Actinoalloteichus fjordicus: one gene and its partner. The protein of the gene in region 2 interacts with the protein of the main gene of each other region in a pairwise test. Links are inferred from orthologs where the notes say so. Each region holds a gene or a part of one and is shown on either strand. Other genes may lie near its edges. The genes, in order: hemL and UA74_RS18300.

The links.
Region 1: the proteins of UA74_RS18300 (region 2) and hemL interact in binary tests that used the Escherichia coli proteins (3 or more experiments, as listed by UniProt). The link is inferred for Actinoalloteichus fjordicus from one-to-one orthologs.

The regions. Positions count from the first base shown.
Region 1 is NZ_CP016076.1:518,278-529,077, reverse strand. What follows is about bases 5,399-8,209. They hold hemL (glutamate-1-semialdehyde 2,1-aminomutase), read right to left. Parts: upstream 7,569-8,209; coding sequence 6,228-7,568; downstream 5,399-6,227. Other genes in these bases: UA74_RS02350 (hypothetical protein), read right to left, coding at 7,612-7,962; UA74_RS02360 (histidine phosphatase family protein), read right to left, coding at 5,599-6,231; UA74_RS02365 (TlpA disulfide reductase family protein), read right to left, coding at 5,399-5,602. Outside these bases: cytochrome c biogenesis protein ResB, read right to left, coding at 1-988; UA74_RS02375 (cytochrome c biogenesis CcdA family protein), read right to left, coding at 985-1,845; UA74_RS02370 (serine/threonine protein kinase), read left to right, coding at 2,316-3,881; UA74_RS31410 (hypothetical protein), read left to right, coding at 4,742-4,975; more of UA74_RS02365, read right to left, coding at 5,012-5,398; UA74_RS02345 (hypothetical protein), read right to left, coding at 8,214-8,669; UA74_RS02340 (hypothetical protein), read right to left, coding at 8,673-9,329; UA74_RS31405 (hypothetical protein), read right to left, coding at 9,618-10,292; UA74_RS02325 (hypothetical protein), read right to left, coding at 10,724-10,800. UniProt on the Escherichia coli protein: Aminomutase that catalyzes the transfer of the amine group on carbon 2 of glutamate 1-semialdehyde to the adjacent carbon 1 to form 5-aminolevulinate.
Region 2 is NZ_CP016076.1:4,292,568-4,303,431, forward strand. The notes cover bases 2,875-5,749. They hold UA74_RS18300 (FadR/GntR family transcriptional regulator), read left to right. Parts: upstream 2,875-3,841; coding sequence 3,842-4,657; downstream 4,658-5,749. Other genes in these bases: UA74_RS18295 (sugar ABC transporter substrate-binding protein), read right to left, coding at 2,875-3,583; UA74_RS18305 (SDR family oxidoreductase), read right to left, coding at 4,674-5,519. Outside these bases: UA74_RS18285 (ABC transporter permease), read right to left, coding at 1-547; UA74_RS18290 (sugar ABC transporter ATP-binding protein), read right to left, coding at 544-2,067; more of UA74_RS18295, read right to left, coding at 2,546-2,874; UA74_RS32995 (eCIS core domain-containing protein), read left to right, coding at 5,826-8,138; UA74_RS18320 (hypothetical protein), read right to left, coding at 8,558-9,250; UA74_RS32100 (hypothetical protein), read right to left, coding at 9,247-9,462; UA74_RS18330 (helix-turn-helix domain-containing protein), read left to right, coding at 9,710-10,603; UA74_RS18335 (DUF397 domain-containing protein), read left to right, coding at 10,621-10,815. UniProt on the Escherichia coli protein: Transcriptional activator of the glcDEFGB operon which is associated with glycolate utilization, and encodes malate synthase G and the genes needed for glycolate oxidase activity. Also negatively regulates the transcription of its own gene.

The DNA of each region.
Region 1 (10,800 bases), 3.8 Mb from region 2 along the record:
CCTCGGAGAGCATCGTGGTCAGTTCGACCGGTCGCCACTGCACGTCGCCGAGCCGCTCCTCCCCGTCGGGGAAGGTCACGGTGAACTCCGGTGCGTAGCCGTTGCCCAGCAGGTAGACGCGGTCGTCCGCCATCCGCAGCGGATGGTTGACCCGCAGGAGGTGGTCCCGCCACGTACCGGTCTCCAGATCCGCGCCCTCCTGGTAGGACACGTTCGACTCGTAATACGTCGCCGTCCCCGCGTGGGTGTACTCGGCCGTGAAGTCGTGTACCTGGATGCAGAACGGGTTGAGCTGGGTGCCGTCGACGGTGATGCCGGGCCGGAACGAGTCGTAGTTGTAGATGCCGGAGTTGCAGAACTCGCCGCCGTCGGCCCGCACGATGACCTGGCCCTCGTACCCGAGCAGTCGCCCCGCCGCCATCGAGACCAGCAGCCCGACCAGGGCAAAGTGGAACACCAGGTTGCCCAGCTCGCGAAGGTAGCCGCGTTCCGCGCTGACGGTGTGCACGCCGTCGGCCTCGGTGCGATGCACCGTCCGCCAGCCCTTGAGTCGCTCGTCGACTCGGGCGCGCACCGTCTCGACGTCGTCGGTCACGGCGGCGATCCGGTGGTGGGGCAGCCTGCCGAGGCGACGGGGCGTCAGCACCGGCTCGGCCCGCAGCGACTTGGCGTGGTCGAAGGTCCTCGGCAGCAGACAGCCGATCAGCGAGATGAACAGCAGCACGTAGATCGCGGCGAACCAGACGCTGGCGAACACGTCGAACATCCCGAGCCGGGCCAGGATCGGCGCGATGGTCGGGTAGTCCTCGTAGAAGTCGTCGACCAGGCTGATGTTGGTCGACTCCTGGGGCAGCAGCGCACCCGGCACGGCAGCCAAGGCCAGCAGGAACAGCAGGGTCAGTGCGGTCCGCATCGTGGTGAGGCCGCGCCAGGTGTTCCGGAGGAAGGCCAGGAGCGCAGGAGGTTTCCTGCGAGTCTTCACGGTCACAGCGGCAGCTCGAAACTTCCGATGGGTCCCTGGATCAGGCTGATCAACACGCCCCACAACCCGGTGACCAGCATGATCCCGACGATCAGGAGCAGCACGCCGCCCCCGATCTGAATCCGTCTGCTGTTGCGCCGCAACCAGTCGCCGGTACGCACCGCCCAGCCCGCGCCCAGGGCGAGCAGGACGAAGGGCAGGCCGAGACCGAGGCAGTAGGCGATCACCAGGACGATCCCCCTGGTCATCATTCCGCCGTCGGCGTCGGTGGTCGCGGCGACCGCGATGACCCCGCCCAGGGTCGGGCTGAGACACGGCGTCCAGCCGAGTCCGAAGACGCCGCCGAGCAGGGGAGCCCCCCAGACGCCGGTCCCGAACCGACGATGCACCCGCACGTCGCGTTGCAGGGCGGGGACGAAGCCGAGGAACACCAGTCCCATGGCGATCGTGACGACCCCGCCGATCCGTTGGAGCAGCGGCTGGTTGGCGAAGATCAGGTCGGTGAGGCCGAGCAGGAACACCGTGCTCGCCAGGAAGACGGCGGTGAATCCGAGGACGAACAGGCCGGCCGCGCCCGCGACCCGAAGCCTGCCGGATCTGTGCTCGGCGGCCGCGACCGAATCGGGCACGGCGGCGCCCGAGGAGGTCGATTCCGCCGCCTGTTCGTCGCGCGCGGCGATCCCGCCTGCGGGGACCGGCCGGGTCTGCGGCGCCTCGGCGCCGACGAGCCCCGCGAGATAGGCCAGGTAGCCGGGAACCAGCGGAATCACGCACGGCGAGGCGAAACTCACGAGACCTGCAAGCACGGCGACTCCCGTGGCCAGCAACAGCGGCCCGGAGATGACGAACTCGGAGGGGTCCACGCATCGAGGGTAGGCACCCTACTCAGTGGCCCTTCCGTCGGCTCCTCCTCGACGAGACGCCGGTTACCCCCGTGTCGGGTGTCGGGTCGCGACCGGTCGCGGCCGATGGACGACGCAGGCCGCCGCTCGTGTCTGCCCTCGCCTTGGATCGCACGGGGTGGACAAGAGCCGAGGGCTCGCCGCGAGCAGCCCGGCCTCGCCCGCGCAGCGCCCGGGCCGTCAGAGGCTCGCCGACGACTCGCCTGCCGATCGCCCCGAACCTCGCGTCGGGCGCATTAAGGGCCTGCGACGATGCCGAATCAGACGTCGTCGAGTGCGCGGCGCCTGCCGACCGGGCCGGTGGCCGCTGTCACGCCCTCGGAGTCCGTGCCGAGGGCCGAAGCGCCGAGGCACGAGGGACACGCTGGTAGCCTGACCGACAAGAGTGAACCTGCCGTGATAATCGTCGAGTCGGAGTGGGGAACAGTTCAATGGAACCACTTTCTGCGACCGACCCGCGACAGATCGGCCGTTATCGGGTACTCGGACTGCTCGGCGCAGGCGGAATGGGTCGGGTGTATCTCGGTCGTTCTCCGGGCGGCAGGCCGGTGGCGATCAAGGTCATTCGCGAGGAGCACTCCGAGGACGAGCAGTTTCGAATGCGCTTTGCGCGTGAGATCGACGCGGCAGCCGCCGTGAGCGGCGCTTTCACCGCCGCCGTGATCGAGGCCGCCCCCGATGCCCGGCCGCCCTGGCTGGTGACCTCCTATATCGAGGGACCCTCGCTGCTCAAGGCGGTCAGTGATTTCGGTCCGTTTCCGGAATCGTCCCTGCGGGTATTGACCGCCGGGCTCGCCGAGGCACTGCGGGAGATTCATCAGAGCGGACTGATTCATCGTGATGTGAAACCGACGAACGTGCTGCTCGCCTCCGATGGACCGCGAGTCATCGACTTCGGCATCGCCTGGGCCGCCGAGGCCGTCTCGCTCACCCAGGTCGGCACGCATTTCGGGACGCCCGGATTCATGGCGCCGGAGCAGGCCGTCGGCGAGCGGGTGACCGCGTCGAGCGACATGTTCTCTCTCGGCTGCGTCATCGTCTTCGCAGCCACCGGCGTGAGTCCCTTCGGCGAGGGAAACTCGACGGCGCTGCTGTATCGAGTCGTCCACAACGAACCGACGCTCGACGGCCTGCCCCCCTCGCTCCGCGACGTCATCGGCACCTGCCTGGCGAAGAACCCGGTGCATCGTCCGCGCCCCGACGAGATCCTGGCCCAGATCGACACCGGCTTCGATCACGCCTGGCTGCCCGCTCAGGTGACCACGGTGCTCGCGCAGAAGAGCGCCGAGACGCGAGCGATGCTCGACGGCACCCGCGTCCAGCCGATGGGCGCGGCGGGGACACCGTCACAGGCGCCCCCCGCCCAGAACGGCCCGGGGCATCCCAGGACGCGGCTGCTGGCGGGCATCCCGATCCCCACGTCGTACCCGGCGGACGTGGCGAATGAGCCGCCGCCGTATGAGACGGATCAGCCGCCGAAGTACCAGCCGGAGCCGGTCGGCTTCTCCGAGCCGTACTCCGCGCGCGGAGCGCAGCACGTCCAGTCCGCTGCCGCGCCCCGCTCCCAGCCGTATGCGGAGCCTCACTCGGGGGCGTACGCGGACCCGTACTCGGCAGAGCACGCTCCTGCCCGGCGACCGGAGGTGTCTCGACGCGGCGAGACGCCTCGAGCGAGGCGGCCCGCGCAGCGGCCGACGATCGCACCGCAGCCCGAACCTCGACGTGAGGAGCCCGCCCCCCGGCGCTACGCCGACGACGGGGACGGCCGAGGTCAGCTCGGCCGCATCCTGATGGCGCCGTTCACCGCCGTCGGCTTCCTGCTGAAGGGCATCGTCTCGGTGCTCCTCTGGCCCTTCAAGGCGTTGTGGAGCTGTCTGCTCATCACCATCGTCGCGGTCGGCGTCATCGCCTTCTTCAGCATCGACGCGCTCGCAGGCCTCGCGGTCCTGTTCGACCGCGCCGTCGATATGGTGCAGCGGATGTTCGACTTCTTCTAGCTCCGGCGCAGGCAGCCCGAGTCATCGGCCGGCCACGGCAGAAGTGCCACCGACCCCCTTCAGGTGAGGTCGACAGGACAGCGCTGCGCGATCACGTTCGACCGACCGTGGCGCTATGACCACTCAATCGTGTTGTGATCGCCCGCAACCATTTTCTCCAGCGGTCACGGCCTACCAAGATTGCTCGCGGCAGGAATTCGACCACCCACACCGTGACCCGAAATTCGATACGACCGCCGAGGACAACACTCATGACCGCTCTCGTCGACTCCCCGATACTCATCGGCCTTACCCTGGGTTCGATGCTATTCGGACCGCATCGAAAGAACTGGAAGGAGACGCACCGGGGATTGAGAGAATACGCCCCGACGCGGCTTGCGGGCGAGGCACCCGCCGAACCCCGCGCCAGGCCGAATCCCGTCGATGAGCGGGTCGGGCCGTGGCCCGGCCCCGGCGATCGGGCGGACCCGGTCCGCCCTCGGCCCGCTCAGGCCGAGAGAGGCCGCGCCACGCGGTCGCCCGTGCTCCCCTGCCGTCTTCTCGGCAGAGCGCGACCGTTCCAGAGATCATGCTGCACCACGAGCCTCGCCCCCGCGTGCGGGGCCGAACAGCGCACCGAGAACGGCGGGGGTCACCGGGACCGGCACAGATCCGCGCGAGGCCATGCCACCGAAGCACGAGATGCGGCCTGCTCGTCGCGGGGTCCGAGTTCGCGGGGTCCGAGTTCGCAGGGTCCGAGTTCGCGGTGTCCGAGTTCGCAGGGTCCGATAGGGCCCGCCCACACCCTCTCGATGGACCCGGCGCACCGACCGTTCCGCACCGTCCGAAGGCGGCCCGGCGGCGGGGAGGGGCCGTGGTCGATGTCGATCACCGTCCGCCACGCGCCCGCCGAGGCAGGCGAGCTGATCACCTGCTCGCGCCGACGGCCCGCCCCGACACCGCACGCGGCCCGGCCCGCCCGCTGGTACCGCGTACGGCAGGCCACGACTGCGAGACAGGGGGTCGGCGAGCCCGCCCCGTCGATTCCGGAGTGGTTGAGTCTGGAGAGAAGACCCAGGCGGGAGCCTTCCTCGGTTCCCGCTGACCAGGACTGATCACCGTTGTCGACCCGACGAACCCACCCCGACCCGTCACTCCTCGGCGGCGATCTCCGCCACGATCGGCAGCAGATCCTCGGCCAGCACCTCGTCCAAGAGCACTGCGGCCACTCGATGACTGCGATCCAGGATGATCGTCGACGGCACCGCAGTGCGCGGATAGCCACGCAGCCCGAGCAGCGATCGTCCGGAGGGATCGTAGATCGACGGATAGGTGATTCCGAGATTCGACACGAAATCCATCGGCGCCGAACGCACGTTGTCTCTGACGTTGATTCCGAGGAACGCCACGCCGTCTTCTGCGGTCTCCTCATATACGTATTGCAGGTGTGAGGCTTCAAGTCTGCATGGACCACACCACGAACCCCAGATATTGAGGACCACCACCTCGTCCTCGAAATCCTGAGCGCCGATCTGTTCGCCCTCGTTCATCAGATCGTCGCCGTTGATCTCCGGCGCGAGCTGCCGTTCCGCCTCGTCATAGCGGATGCGCGTCTCACCGCCGGGGGCGACGAACTGATATCGGCCGGAGCCGGGGACGTCGTCGGCCTGCCCGGAGCTGCATGCACCGAGCGTCAGCAGTACTGCTCCGAGCAGGCCGACCAGCCGGAAGCGCCTGGTCATGCGCCTGCGACCTGACTGCCGGACGGCCCGGCCGGTTCGCGGTAACTGATTCCGACCAGACGCTCCGCCTCGAACTCCAGGCTCGTCAACGAGGCCAGCGCACACTGCCGATGCCTCGGGTCGTGCCAGAGCCGATCGCCCTGGAGGAACTGTCGCACCGTCCACACCGGGAGCTGATGCGAGACGCACACTGCCTCATGCCCCTCGGCGGCGGCTCTGGCGCGATGCACGGCGGCCAGCATCCGATGGGCGATCTTCAGGTAGGGCTCGCCCCAGGACGGCAGGAACGGGTTGAGCAGCTTCGGCCAGTTCTTCGGCGACCGCAGCGCGCCGTCGCCCACCGAGACCCGCTGGCCCTCGAAGAGGTTGTCCGCCTCGATGAGTCGGTCGTCGATCGAGGGGGTGAGCTGGTGCGCAGCCAGCAGCGGAAGCGCCGTCTGCCTCGCGCGCTCCAACGGCGAGGTCACCACGTGCACGATGTCGTGCCCCGACAGGAACTCGGCGACCGTCTCGGCCTGCCGTTCGCCGCGCTCGGAGAGCCGGAAGCCGGGCAGCCTTCCGTACAGGATGCCCTCAGGATTGTGCACTTCACCATGGCGAAGCAGATGAACGACGGTGCGGGTGCTCACCGATCTCCCTCCGGTCGGGCCTCGGCCGCCGCGGTCGCGGCGGCGGGCAGTGCGGCGGCGATGATCTCGAACGCGGCGTCGTCCAGTGCGGCCGAGACGAAGAAGGCCTCGAAGGCGCTCGGCGGGGCGTAGACGCCTGCCGCGAGCAGGCTGCGGAAGAACGCGGGGAATCGCCAGGTCTCGGCGGCCTGGGCACCGGCGAAGTCGTGTACCGGCGAGTCGGAGAAGAAGATGCTGACGAGGTTGCCCGCATAGCCGATCTGATGGGCCACTCCGGCGCCGGTCAACGCGTCGGCGAACAACTCGCCGAGGCGCCGCGCATTGGCGTCCAGCCGCGCGTAGACCGAGGTGTCGGCCGTGCGCAGCGTCGCAAGTCCGGCGGCGACGGCGACGGGATTCCCGGACAGGGTCCCTGCCTGGTAGACCGGTCCGACCGGGGAGAGCGCCGACATCACGTCGGCCCGACCGCCGAACGCGGCTGCGGGAAGCCCCCCCGACATGACCTTGCCGAAGGTGTAGAGGTCGCCCGCCACGCCCTCCAGCCCGTACCAGCCCGCCGAGGAGACGCGGAAGCCCGTCATCACCTCGTCCATGATCAGCAGCGCGCCCGAGGCGTGGCACAGGGTGCGCAGCTCCGCGTTGAAACCGGGCAGCGGAGCGACCGCGCCCATGTTCCCCGCCGCGGCCTCGGTGATCACGCAGGCGATGTCTCGGCCGTGTTCGGCGAACACCGCCCGCAGCGCCGCGACGTCGTTGTACGGCAGGACGATCGTGTCCGCCGTCTGAACGGAGGAGACTCCCGGCGTGGAGGAGATGCCGAGGGTGGCCAGGCCGGAGCCTGCGGCGGCGAGCAGCGCGTCGACGTGTCCGTGGTAGCAGCCCGCGAACTTGACGATCTTGTCTCGGCCGGTGACGCCCCTGGCCAGTCGGATGGCGCTCATCGTCGCCTCGGTGCCCGAGTTGACGAGCCGGACCTGTTCCACCGGGTCGACCCGGCCGATGATCTCCTCGGCGAGAAGGATCTCGCCCTCCGTCGGCGTGCCGAAGGAGAGACCGGCGGCGGCCGACGTCCGCACCGCGTCGACGACGGCCGGGTGGGCATGGCCCAGGATCATCGGGCCCCACGAGCTGACCAGGTCGACGTAGCGGTTGTCGTCGGCGTCCCAGAGGTAGGCGCCTGCGCCGCGCACCATGAAGCGCGGCGTGCCGCCCACGGAGTGGAACGCACGAACCGGCGAGTTCACCCCGCCGGGGGTCACCCCGCTCGCACGGTCGAACAGGGCCTGCGAACGGGCCACCGGCTGCGCGGACGTCGGAGGATCGGGCACCTGAGTCACCGGACCAGTCTCGCAAGTCCCCCGACCGGCCGGTGGCAGCGGGTCAGCTCGGCGGCGGGACCGGCCCGAAGAGGGGCTCGGGCCTCGGCCGAGTCCGGATCGCGAGGGTGAACTGACGAATCGAGTCGAGCAGCAGGACGCCTGCCAGGCACCCGGCACCCACTGACAGGGCGAGCCGGTCGCCGACGTAACGCAGCAGCACCCTCGACTCTCCCTCCCCGGTGGGCAGTTCGTCGCGCAGCACACCCGTCCGCCAGAGCCACACGGCGAGGACGACCAGCCCGACGGCGAGGATCACCTCGCCGACGGCGAGCACGGCACGGCGCGGCTGGTGCAGGCGATGTGCCCCCACCGGGTGGTCACCGATCGTGTTCGTCGGGTGCGGAGCGGTCATGACCGAAGAGTCTGCCATGTGTCGCCTGCCCGAGGGGTCGTGCCTGCGACGGAGTCGATCACCGGGTTCGGCACTCCGCCTGCACGGATCATCGGTGCGGCAGGAGCGATCGTCACTCCGGGGTGCGCAGGCCTCGGACGTGCCGAGTCGCATCCGCCTGCCGCACCGCTCCCGCAGGCTGGGGCCCCGCCTCGATCACACCGTGAGCAGGCCGAGACGAGGCGGCGGAGTGCTACCTGATCCAGCTCGGATCAGGCCGCCTGCTCCGGATCGCGCCCGTTCAGCCAGATCGACGACTTCGGCAGCCAGACGGTGACCAGGCCGCCGATCACCAGCAGGAGGACGACGATGCCCACGGGCGTGAACCCGGCACCGAGTTGGAGGAAGAGCTGGAGGGCGCCGACGACGGTCAGCGCGATCCTCGGCCAGCGGCGTCGCCGACCGAGGAGGAAGGCGAACCCGCAGTAGAGCACCGCGAAGAACAGCGTGACGAGCAGGTTCTCCAACACCAGGTCTGCGGCGAAGTCGGCCGCCTCCGCCGGAGTGACGTCGGACCGCCGCTGAAGCTGCTCGGCGATGCCCTGCGGGCGCAGCCAGAGGAACAGGGCGTGCAGGGTGAGGAAGACGGCCAGCGCGTACCACAGTGCGACGGCGATGCGAATGACCTTCGGCGGGAGCACCACGGGTGCCTCGGCGGGTTCTGCCATTGCTCAGTTGTACTGGAAATAGCGGTTGGACTCCGGCAGGTACATCGCGATGATCCCCAGGGCCGTCACAGGCAGGATCAGGATGTTCACGGTGGCGACGACGACGCCCACCCCGCCGATGCCGAACTGCACGCCCAGTTGGCCGAGGTACCCGAGACTGGCCAGCAGGTTCAGGCTGCCGACCACGGTGAGCAGGATCCGGGCCCAGCTTCGTCCGTTGCGCATCGCGAACACGAAGAAGAGGAACACCACGGAGATGACGACGACGACTATGGTCATCGTCACCGCCACGATCCTCATGAGCTCGACCGCGGCGTCCAGACTCGGCATCCCCAGGTCGTCGGAACCCAGGTCCGCACGGATCTGCTCGTCCAGGATCACGAGACCGAGCAGGGCACTGAGGAGGCCGAGCACCGAGCCGCAAAGGTGCACGGAGAACGCGAGGTCTACGGAACGCGGCCGGACGGGGGCGGACCTCAGGACCGACTGGGGCGGCGCCATGGCGTTCGGGTATCCCCGGTAGGCCTGCGCAGCGGGCCAGGCCCCCGGCGCCGGGGGTGCGCCCGGCGGCTCCGGGGGTGCGTCGACCGCGTAGGTGCCGTGGTCCGGATGTGCAGGCTCGGTCGTGCCTGGTCCTGAAGGACCGGCTGGCTCATTCACGAGTAGCCACGGTAGGAAGACCAGCCGACCTCGGACCCGATGTTGATCAGACCGGGACGAACTCGTGTCCGCACTGGAGCCGATCTCGGGCCTGCCGACGCCGGACGAGCACCACGGGGCCCGGCTGCCGAGCGGACCCGGAGTCGACTACTACTCGAGGAAGTGGCGTGTCACACCCGGTCGTAGGTCGAAGGCGGGGCCGCTCGACGATCGGGGCGGGTACTCGGCGGCCTCGCATCTCGACCGGGATGGGGCCGATGATGCTCGGCCGCCGAGCGCCGAGGAGGCTCAGTTGGACTTGAAGTAACGGTTCGATTCGGGCAGGTACATCGCGACGATGGCGCCGATCGGCAGCGCGATCGAGAGCATCGTCTGGCCGACGAGGAGTCCGTTGGAACCGGTGTCGCCGAGGCTGCCGATCGTGGAGAGCAAGGCGAGTCCGGACAGCACGGTGAGGAGGATTCGGGCCCAGTTCCGTCCGTTCCGCATCATGAACACGAACAGGAGGAACACCGCCGAGAAGATCAGGGCGATCACGGCAGTGATCATCATCGCGGCCCGGAAGGTCTCCAGCACGCTCTCGGCTTCGCTGTCCAGCCCGGCGGCGCGGGCCTCGGCGACGATGAGCGAGTCCATGGTGGCCATGAGGATGACGGCACCCAGGATGCCGAGCGCCGAGTTCACCAGATACAGAATGAAGGCGATGTTCACGGTGCGCGGCCGGGTGGGACGCTGCCCCGGTCCCGACGGCTGCTCCATCCCGCCCGGGAAGTTGCCGTAGCCGGGAGGGCCCTGCGGGCCGGACTGCGCCGGGTAGCCACCAGGCGCGCCGGGGGGTGGCGGGTAGGACCCCGGAGGTCCGGGCGGCGGCGCGGGCGGGTAACCGCCCGGACCCGACGGTGCGGCCGGGCCGCCGAACTCCTGCGGCTGTCCCTGACCTTGTTGACCATATGGCGTGCTCACGTGCTGCACAGTAGAAAGCACTTGTCCACTCGTCCACCGGAATGGTGAGAACGGGACTAAGTCGTGCCGACATCGGGCAGCTCGCGGTTTGGTCCGAGCAGGCCCGTCGGTTACGGTGCGCGACCCGACGGCGTGCTGAGGCGGTCGCGGTGCGGCGGTGTGCCGAAGCCCCGGCGCCTGCGACGACGAGCGGGGCACGTCGGTGCGGGTGCGCCCAGTCCGCTGACCGGGCTCGGCGGCCGTGCCGTGATACCGGCCACGGCAGGACGACTCACCCGCCGACCACGCCGGGCCGTTCGGCCGTCGTGACCCTCCGCAGCATGCAACCGCTGGTGCGAATCCCGATGCGTCGTTCCCGGCACACCGGTCGGGCGCACCCATTCCGCTGACCGGCCGCTGGGGCCGGGTTCGACTCGCCGCCTGTCCGGCGCTCAGATCACCCGACCGCGCGGCGGAGTCATGCCCTTCTTCAGCGCGAAGTACGCGCTCGAGTTGGGCAGGTACAGCA
Region 2 (10,864 bases):
TGCCGAGGAAGGTCGTGGTCGCGACGGCGAAGAAAACCTCCGGCATGTCGAAGAGGGTCTGGCCCTCGGTGAGGCCGACGTGCAGGCCGCGCAGCACGATGAGCATCGCCAGCGTCACGATGAAGGCGTTGAGCTGGAAGCGGACGATCAACACGGCGTTGAGCAGCCCGACCAGCGCCCCCGCGACGACGGCGGCGAGCAGGCCGACGGCGGCGGGCAGCTCGGCACCGAGTCCCGATGAGGCGACCGGCAGCACTAGGAGCGCGCCCAGCGCGGGTGCCAGGCCTGCGGTGGACTCCACGGAGAGGTCGAACTTCCCGGAGATCAACACCAGCGACTCGGCGAGCACCAGCATCGCCAGGGCGGCCGAGGCGCCGAGGATGCTGATCAGGTTGGCGTAGGACAGGAAGTTGGGGTGGACGAAGGCGCCCGCGACGAGCAGGGCGACGATCGCGGGTAGCAGGGCCAGTTCCCGCAGCCTGCCTGCCAACGGCCCGCGCCGGACTGCCTGCGGCCGGGCGCCGGTCGACTCCACGGTGTCGGTCACGTCGAGATCCCTTCGATCGAGGACACCAGGTCCGCGTCTCGCCAGCCCGCCGGATGCTCCGCGACGATCACGCCTCGGAGCAGGACCAGGACGCGATCACAGCGCCGGAGGTCGTCGAGTTCGTCGGAGACGAGGACCACGGCCGTCCCCTCGGCGCGCACCCGGTCGAGTGCGTCGAGCAGCGACTCCTTGGACTTCACGTCCACGCCTGCGGTGGGGTTGATCAACACCAGCAGGCGGGGATCGGTGGCTAGTGCGCGGGCGGTGACCACCTTCTGCTGATTGCCGCCGGAGAGCGACGCCACCGGCTGATCGAGGCCGTCGGCATGCACGTCCAGCTCCTCGGTCGACCGCGCGGCGACGGCGGCGCGGGAGCGCGACGAGACGAACCCGGCCCGGCCGAGTCGGCCGGTGACGGTCATGGTGGCGTTCTCCGCCACCGACAGCTCGGGGACCAGGCCCTGTTCGTGGCGGTCGCGGGGCACGCAGCCGACGCCTGCCGCCAGCGCGGCGGGAACGTCGCCGGTGGGACAGATTCGACCGCCCAGCCGCAGGTAGCCCTCGGCGACGCGCAGACCCGCGAGCGACTCGGCCAGCTCGACCTTCCCGCTGGCGCTGCTGCCCGCCAGGCCGACGACCTCGCCCGCGCGCACGACGAGGTCGACTCCGGCGAAGCGATCACCGTGGAAGCCGGTCAGGCGCAGGACCTCCGGCTCCTCCGTCCCGCCCCTCGGCGCGGTCAGGCCGGTGCCCAGCTCCGCCGCCTCCCCGGTCATCGCCGCGACCAGGTCGGCCCGACCCAGCTGATCGACCGGTGCGGTAAGCACGTGGCGGGCGTCGCGCAGGACGGTGACGTCCTGACACACCTCGTAGACCTCGCGCAGGTGGTGCGAGATGAACAGGAAGGTGACGCCGCCCTCCTGGAGGCGCCGCATCCTAGTGAAGAGCTGCTCGATCTCGGCGCTGTCGAGCTGCGCGGTCGGCTCGTCCAGCACGATGAACCGGGCACCGAAGGAGAGGGCCCTGGCGATCTCGACCAGCTGCCGGTCCTCGATCGACAGCTCCCGCACCTGCCGGTCCACGTCGACCTCGACGTTCCATTCGTCGAGCAGCTCCCGTGCCGCGCGGCGCAGTCGTCGCCAGTCCACCAGCCCGAGCCGACCCGTCGGCTGCCGGTTGAGGAACAGGTTCTCGGCGACGGTCAGGCCCGGCACCACGGTCGGTCGCTGGTAGACGCAGGCCACGGCCCTCCGCCACGCGTCGCGGTCGGCGGGCGGCGGGGCGGGGCGCCCGCCGAGACGGACCTCGCCCGTATCGGGCCGTTCCAGCCCGGTGAGCAGTCGGACCAGGGTGGACTTCCCGGCTCCGTTGCGACCCACCAGGGCGTGCGATCGGCCTGCGACCACACGGAGACCGACGTCGTCGAGGGCGACGGTGGAGCCGTAGCGGCGGTGCACGGCGACGGCCTCGACGAGCGGCGGCTCGACGCCGGGTGGAGGAGTCGACTTCGGATGCGTCATGACGCCGGGCCTTCCTGTGTCGCGGTGCGGCGGGGATTGCGCAGTCGGGGCGGACGGGCGCGCATCCGGCGTCGGAGGGGCTCACGCCTGGATGCGCGGGCGGCCGGTGCCGCCGCAGGCCCGAGACCGCGTCGTCGAGGCCGCAGGGCGACGGCCGGGGCCGGGGTTCGTCGCGCGCCGTGCGGCGGTCGAGCCGGAACCGGCCGATCCCCTGCCGTGCTGGGACATCCGACCGAGAACGACTCGGTATGAGCCGTTCATCGACTCGGCGGACCTTGCGGTTCCGTGCCGTCGTGCGAATTCGTCGAGTTCGTGGGCGGTCCCCCGGTCCCTTCGTCACAAAGGTCTGCGGCCTGCCGGAATCGGTGCCCGCGTCGGCTACTCCGTCTCGTTCTCGTTCTGCGCGGGCGGGTTGTCCGCCCGGTCTTCGCCGGCCCGCCTGCTCGACCGATTCCGCCGTGCAGGCTGCGGCGCCGGTTCAGCCCACGGTGTTGCCCCACAGCGCGGGATCTTCGACGTTGTCGATGTCGACCAGTGGTGTCGGCAGTTGGTCCTCCAGTAGGCCGTTGGGCAGTTCGACGATCTCGCTGCCGTGCGCGGTCGGTCCCGGCGCGAAGGTCTCGCCTGCCATCGCGGCCTTGAGGTAGGACAGGGCCGTGCCTGCGTAGCCGTCGGCGGGCTGGGAGAGCGTTGCGTCGATCTCGCCTCGGCGGATCGCGTCGAGTTCCTGCGGGATGCCGTCGTTGGAGACGATGACGATGTGGTCGGCGTGGCCGCGTTCGTGCAGCATTCCCCGGCCGCGCAGGGTCTGGAGCGCGGGCGCCAGGTACACCCCGCCCGCCTGGAGGTAGACGCCCGCGATGTCGGGTTCGGCGGTGAGGAGGCCGTCGAGCTGCGCGGCGGCCGTCTCGCCGTCCCAGTTCGCCGGGATGTCGAACACCTCGATGTCGGGGTGCCGCCGGGCCATGCAGTCGTGGAAGGCCTCGGACCGCTCTCGACCGTTCACCGAGGACAGATCGCCCTGGATCTGGACCACCTTCCCGGCGCCGATCTCCTCCCCCAGATAGCGGCAGGCCTGGTCGCCGTAGGCGCGGTTGTCGGCGCGCACCACCATGACGACCTCGCCGTCCTCCGGGGCGACGTCCACGGCGACGACGGGGACGCCGCGCCGCTGCGCCTGGTTGAGCCCCGCGACGATGGCCGCACTGTCCAACGGGGCGACCACCAGACCGGCCACCCCCTGGTTCAGCAGGTTGTTGATGTCGGTGATCTGCTGCGCCGGGTCGCCCGCCGAGTTCACCGTCGGCAGCACGTCGACGTCCTGTTCGGCGGCCAGCTCCGGGACGTAGTCGTTGTAGGACTGCCAGAACGGCGAGGTGAGCATCGGGAGCACCACGCCGACGTGACCGCCGTCCCCGACGGGTCCGAGGATGTCGGCGGTGGTCCCGCAGCCTGCGATCAGGAACACCGCCAGTGCCGTCGTCGAGAGTCGCCGTCGCCGTCCGCCCGTGCCCATGTCCGTCTCCTCGGCTGTCGACCGGCGCCCGAGACGAATCGCCTCATTGTCCGACCATTCCGGACCGCGACAATGTCCGAACAGCCGACTACGCCGTGTTTCTCGGAGATTTCTCCACTATTACGCGGAATTGGTAGGATCACTTCTACTCGCGGGGGCGAAAGCGTGTCAAGAGCCGCACCGCAGGCCGCTCCTCACCACAGTCGGCGTCGATCACCGCCGATCGGCCGAGTCGGCTAGACCGAGAGGACGGACGGAATGGACACCGTGCGAGACGAGTTCCCCGGCCGATTCCCGGATCGCTCGTCCACGAGCGTCGACTCCGCCGGGCGGGCTCCGGCTCGCACGGCGCCCGCAGCCTCGGCGAGCGGTGCGGCCGCCGAGGCGGGCCGGACGTCCGTCACCCAGCGGACGATCGAGCAGGTGAAGACGATGATCGCCGAGGGCGAGCTGGTCGCTGGCCAACAACTGCCGACCGAACGGGACTTCGCCGCGCTGCTGGGGATCTCCCGAGGCTCGGTGCGCGAGGCGATCCGCGCGCTGACGATCCTCGGCATCCTGGAGACCCGCCACGGCGCGGGCGTCTACGTGACGGGGCTGCGCCCGGGTGATCTGCTGGAGACCTTCGGCGTGGTCGCCGAGATCTCCCGAGGCCAGACGCTCGTCGAGCTGTTACAGGTGCGGCGGGTGCTCGAATCGGCGGCCACCGCGACCGCCGCCGCCCGCATCACCGAGGCGCAACTGGCCGACGTCGCCGAACACCTGGATCGCATCGGGCGCGGCGGCAGCGTGGAGGAGATCGTCGCCGCCGACCGCGACTTCCACCAGACGATCGTGCACGCGGCGGGCAATGATCTGCTGACCGCGATGCTCGACGGCCTGTCCTCCCGCACCTTCCGGGCCAGGGTGTGGCGGGGCCACGAGGACGCGGCGGCGGTCGGCAGGCTGTGGCAGGAGCACGAACGGATCTACCTCGCCCTGGCCGCCCGCGATCCCGATGCGGCCCGGGCTGCGGCGGCGGCCCACGTCTTGGAGGTGGAGAACTGGCTCGCCGCCAACCTCACCGGACGCTGACCGCCGCCGTCCGAGTTCAGGGCCGCCAGTCGTCGGTGGGCAGCCCCAACCCTGCCTCGACGCCCATCAGTGACACGCCCCCGTCCACCCGCATCGAGGCACCGGTGACATAGGACGCGGCAGGCGAGGCGAGGAAGGCCGTCAGCGCCGCGACCTCCGAGACGCCACCAGGTCTGCCCAGCGGAACGCCCGGCCGGGGCAGGTCGCGGGGATCGACGTCCTCGCGCCGGGTCATCGCGGTGTTGATCTCGCCGGGAGCGACCGCGTTGACGGTGATCCCGTAGCGGCCGAGTTCGAGAGCCATCACCTTGCACAGTGCGCCCGCGCCCGCCTTGGCCGCCGAGTAGGCCGCGAAGCCTGCGCGGGGCAGGTGCTCGTGCACGCTGGTGATCGTGATGATCCGACCGCCCCGGCCAGCGGTGATCATCCGCCGGGCGGCCCGCTGGGAACAGAGGAACACCGCGTCCAGGTCGACGCGCTGCGTCAGGCGCCAGGTCTCGTAGGAGGTGTCGAGGAAGTTCTCGTCGGTGGTGATCCCGGCGTTGTTCACCAGGATGTCGAGGCCGCCCAGATCCTCGGCCAGTTCGTCGATCACGTCGGCGGCCTCGGGCAGCTCGGTCAGCTCCACCTGCCGGATCGCGGCCCGCACCCCCAGGGCGCGAACCTGCTCGGCGACGGCCCGTGCGGCCCGGTCCTCGGTGCGGAAGGTGATGCCCACGTGGACGCCCTGCCGGGCCAATTCGATGGCGACCGCCCGGCCGATGCCGGACTCCGAGCCGGTGACCACGGCGACGCGGTCCCCGGCCGTACCGTCCGAGGGCAACGGGGCGAGCGGGGTGGGCATGCTGATGGAGTCGCTCATGGGTCCGGGATATACCCGAAGGCGCCCCGCCGCGCACGACGGATGAGCTGATCCGTCCTGGCGAGCAGGCCGAACGGCGTGTCCGCCTGCTCGCCACGCGATGGCCGGACTAGCACGGCGTCCCCGCAGCACGCCCTTCCGCCCGCGCCGATGCGAGGCTCGACGGCCCTGATCGCCGAGCCGTCGCGCCTTCCTGACCGGCCCGGGGGCAAGCGGTGTGCCCACGTGTTGCCCTCCTGGTCCTGGCACGGCGGGCCTGGTGCAGGTATCCAGGTGGAGTGTCCGCCCCGACCCTGTGGAGAGATCATGCGCGCCCAGGAGAAGCAGGATCAGACCGAACCGCCGCGCCGGAGGCGGGAACCGACCGTCGACACCGACGTGCCCTCGGTGCCGGATCGTCTGACGCCCGCCGGGGTGTACGCGTTGCAACGCAGCGTCGGCAACGCCGCCGTCGCCCGGCTGTTGGCCGGTCGTCCCGAGGCCCCGGCGGACGGGCCTGCCGGACAGCACACATCGGTGCCGGACGTGCTGCGCTCGTCGGGACGGCCGCTGGACGAGGCGACCCGCGACGACATGGAGTCCAGGCTGGGCGCGGACTTCTCGGACGTGCGGGTGCACACCGGCACGGCGGCCCGGCGCTCGGCGGCCGAGATCGGCTCACGGGCCTACACCTCGGGCAACCACGTAGTGATCGGGGATGGCGGTGGTGACCGGCACACGCTCGCCCACGAGCTTGTGCACGTGATGCAGCAGCGTTCGGGTCCGGTGTCGGGTACCGACGACGGATCGGGTCTGAGCGTGTCGGACCCGTCGGACCGATTCGAGCGCGAGGCGGAGCAGACCGCGCACCGGGTGATGTCCCGACGGCCGTCGGCACCGGCTCGGCTCGCGGCGGCGGGGCCGTCCGGCACGGTTCAGCGCGCACCGGGAACGGAGGTCCAACGGGCGGCGGGCGATCCGCCGGGCGCGCAGCTCTCCCTGCGCAGTCTGGCGCGTCGATGGAAGACCCAGTCCTTCTTCTCGCTCACCACGGGGCGGTCTGGTGAGCTGCAACGGGTGGACGCCGCCGTCGACGCGTGGCGGCGGGCAGAGGCCGAGGACCCGTCCTCGAACCACCCGGATCTGCTGCGCGCCGTCCAACAGGCCGTCCGGGACTGGCGGGCCGCCAAGGCAGGCGGCGGCACGAGCTTCCGAGGCGTGCACGTCAACAGCCTGGCGCGGCGGGTTGCCCTCGTCCTCGGTGAGGGGCCCGCACCCTCGACAGGCAGTCCCACGGAGGGCGTCGAGGAGGAGGACTCCGAGGTGCTTCCGGTGGTGGAGGCACCCGGCGGCGGCGACCTGGCGGAAGAGGAGCGCGCGCCCTCGGAACGGGTGCCGTCGAAGCACGCCCCGTCCGGGCGGTCCCCGTCGCCGGGGGACGGCGAGAAGAGCGAGGAGGAGTTCTTCAGTGACCAGGACATCGAGGAGAACGTCACCCTGAGCGAGAGTGATTCCGACAGCGGCGCCGAAGGCGACCCGTGGATCTACTCCACGAGCGGGAACGTGGCGATCGGCAGACGCTCCCAGACCAAGGACCTCTACGCGGCGGAGTCCGTCATCGCCACGGCGAACGCGGAGCTCGAGGCCTCCGGCGCGGCCGTGCGGCTCAGGAAGGCGGACGGGGAGGTGCCCGGCGAGTTGGCCGAGCGCGGACTCACGAAGTGGCGGCCGGTGATCGTGGCGGGCGGTCAGGAGCGCGGCGACGAGGACATGCTGAGTCCGGACCAGTGCATCGAGGTCGCTCGCGACGTCACGGGCAAGTCGCTGAACAAGGTGCTGCTCGCCCCGGACGAGGGCACGACGGAGCGGGTGGAGCATGACCAGCGGCCGGACGACGTGATCGGTCTGACCTCGTACCCTCGCCTGGTCACCCGACCGGGCATGACGCCCGGCGGCCTCGCCCGCCGCCTCCCCAGCGACGACGGATACCTGCTGTTCAGCTGGCGGAACGTCGACGTCGACGTCGACATCGAGGAGGAACACGAGGGGGAGGTCGTGCCTGCCATGAAGGCAGTCCGCACCGCACTCACCGATGCTGGCATGCCGCTGGGGCACGCCAGCACGCTGCTGAACGCGATGAGATCCCAGGTGCTGGAGACGTACCCGGCCCTGCAACAGATCCTGGTCGACCGCCTGGAGGACGCCGGGGTGTTTGACCGGGAGCCCACGGACGACACCAAGAACAGCATCCAGACCACCACGGGGAACGTGGCCCGGCTCGCCAAGTCGCGCTACCGGCCGTACGACCGGCCCGATCCGGAACGGGACGGGCGGCTGGGGATCAACGAGTCGGCCGACGCCCGCGTCGGCGAGGCGCTCGCGATCTACTCCACGCGGGGCCGGTCGAGGGCCGAACAGGTGGCGGACCAGGAGTCCGGCGCCAGACCGCCGTGGGCGTACCACTTCGCGGGCGTCGTGCTCACCGACGGCGAGGACAAAGTCACCCTGGAGAACTACAACCGCCGAGGGAAGCCGAATGCGAACAGGATGTGGTATTTCGCCCTGTACGGTCCCGGACGCACGTTCCACGAGGCGCACCGGGAGACGGTCACCGGAGCACTCACCCTCGCCATGAGGTGAGCGGCCGCCGGTGCTCAAGTCCGGCGGGGCGGCGAGTCCGACGTGCTCCGCCGAGGAGCGGGTAGGCCGGGATTCGCCTCCGCTCCACCGACGGCAGCAGGCTGGTCGACTACCCCGAGTGTGGTCGTGACGACGGCGTGCCGAACACCGCGAGACAGAACCATCGGGTCGGCCGGTGACCGTCGGGTCCCGGTGCCGGGCGAGGTCCCGGCATGCGGGCCGCTGTCCCGGTCCCATGGTGGTCGACGGGTCCACGTGAGCCATGGCGCGCCCGGCGGGCGGGAGCGCGCCTCCCGCGACCGCGTCCATCCACTTCAGCCGAACGCGCCTCGCCGATCCGCATTCCCGACCCGCCGCCGAGCCGCCCGCGGATCGACGAGGTCGCCTGCGGATCGCGGTGTGATCGGCGAGGCGCTGCCTCAGTCCTCGCCCGTCGGCGGGCGGCCGTCGCGTCTGCGTGCCGAACCGCCTCGGGTGCGCGGGCGCCCACAGCACGCCGGACCACCTGCGAAGACTCGACATCGGCGTGGCAGCATGCCGCCCAGTCTGCGACTCACCGCGGCACCCGCCGCCGTCCCGGCCGCGCCCTCCGCGCCCATCACCATCAGGGAGGCGGCGAGACAGACCCCGCAGGGCATCCCCGTCGCCGCGTCGATGACGTCCAGGATGTCGAGGTCGACGACCGGCAGCTCCGCCCCGCATCGCGCCCGCAGCACGGCGGGGGCCGGGTCCGGCGGCGGACAGACGTGCACCAGTCTGCCCGGCTCAGGAGCGAGGCCGCTGCGGAGCCGGACCAGCCGCACGGGATCGAACTCCAGGACGTTCGGCGGCGGCGGCCTCCGCCCGGCGGCGACCTCCGCGCACTCCCAGCACAGCCGGTATCCCGGTGCGTCGGCGCCGCCTTCGGCACCCTCCCCGGTTCCGACGCCCCAGTCGCCGGGCTCACCGCAGGCGATCTCGGGTGCACCGCCGACGATCAGCGAGCGGCAGCAGAGGGTGACCACCACGGTCCCGATCTCCGGTCGCAGTCCGGCGACGAGATGCCGGTCGCGACGCAGGCCTGCCTCGGACGTGGTGTCCTCGGCGAACCAGGCGTCACGGTCATCGGTCATCGGTTCGCCGCCACCCGCGTCTCCGCAGCACGTATCCGCGCCCAGTCGCGCCTGCTCGGGCTTCTGCGCCGGGGATGGGACTCGCGCCAGCAACGCCAGGCGCAGTCGAGCGCGCCGAAGCCCAGCAGCACGATGCCCGTCGTGGCCACCACCGGGAACAGATGGTCTCCGGCGGTGTCCAGCACACCGCTCAGGAACTGATTTCCCATCATCTCCTCCATGAATGTCTCGGCAGGCGAGCCCGTCGCCGATCCGCGTGCGGACGTCGCGCGGGCAGGACGGCGATCCGAGGCGGTCGCCGCCCCGGTCGTCCCGGTCGATCCCGTTCTGCGATCGAAGAGGATCAGCGACACGCCCTCGGCAGGCAAGGTATCGAACCCTGTTCGCAAAACCTGAATTCAAGATTGAAATTCAGCCTTCCGAGTGAGGCCGACGACACGATGATGATCTTTGGGTACGGTGGGTGGCCGCGAACCGCTGCCCGCGCAGGAAGGCAAGGCTGAGATGTCCCTCGGACCCACCGCGCGGCGGCGCAGACTCGGTACCTCGCTCACCGAACTTCGGGCGAGTGCCCGGAGAAGCCTGGCCGAGGCGGCAGAGCACATCGGCTGCAGTGCCGGGAAGATCCGAAACTGGGAGGCCGGGCGGTCCGGCATCAAGAAGTTCGAGCTGACGGCACTGCTCGACTACTACGAGACACCCGAGAGAGTACGGTCCCTGCTGGAAGAACTGCGCAGAGAGGGCGCACAACGCGGATGGTGGTCGACTTATCGGCTGCCCGAGTGGTTCAAACCCTATGTCGGACTCGAACAGGCCGCCTCGGAAGTGCACAACTTCGAGATCGAGCTGATTCCCGGACTGCTGCAGACCGAGGCCTACGCGCGCGAGATCCACTCGGCGGGTCGGCATATCACGGACCCGGCCGATGTGGAGAAGCGCGTCGCCGCCAGGATGGAACGACAGCAGCGGCTGACCGCGCCCGTACCGCTTGAGCTGCGTGCCGTGGTCAGCGAGTCCGCGCTGTACCGACAGATCGGCGGGCCGGCGATCATGACGGAGCAGCTGCACCACCTGCGACGGCTGGGCCGACTTCCTAATGTGATTCTTCAAGTACTTCCCAACAGCGTCGGTACTCATCCGAGTCTGGCGGGCGGATTCACCCTTCTCCGCTTCGTTGAACAGGCGGACCCCGATGTGGGATGGTCGGAGAATCCCTTGGGCGGTCATGTGATCGAGGATCGCGACGACGTCGCAGCCTTGACATTCATGTTCGACGAGCTGCGCGGGCTTGCTCTGTCCAAACGAGAGACCGCACAGCTCATCGCTAGGATAGTCGCGGAATTCACTCCCTGAGAAGGAAGAGGCGCGGCGTGCATCCATTGACCAGTGTCCGGTGGCGTACCAGTAGTCGCAGCGCCAACGGCGGCCAGTGCGTCGAGATCGGGCAGACCGCCGATGTCGTCGGCATCCGCGATACGAAGAATCGTCAGGGCGGCGTGCTCACCATGGCACCTCGCACATTCGGCGCTTTCCTGTCCGCGGCCAAACACGATCGACTCGGCTGACCACCCAGTACGCCGTAGGATCACCGTCGGCGACGTGGCGAGAATCGGC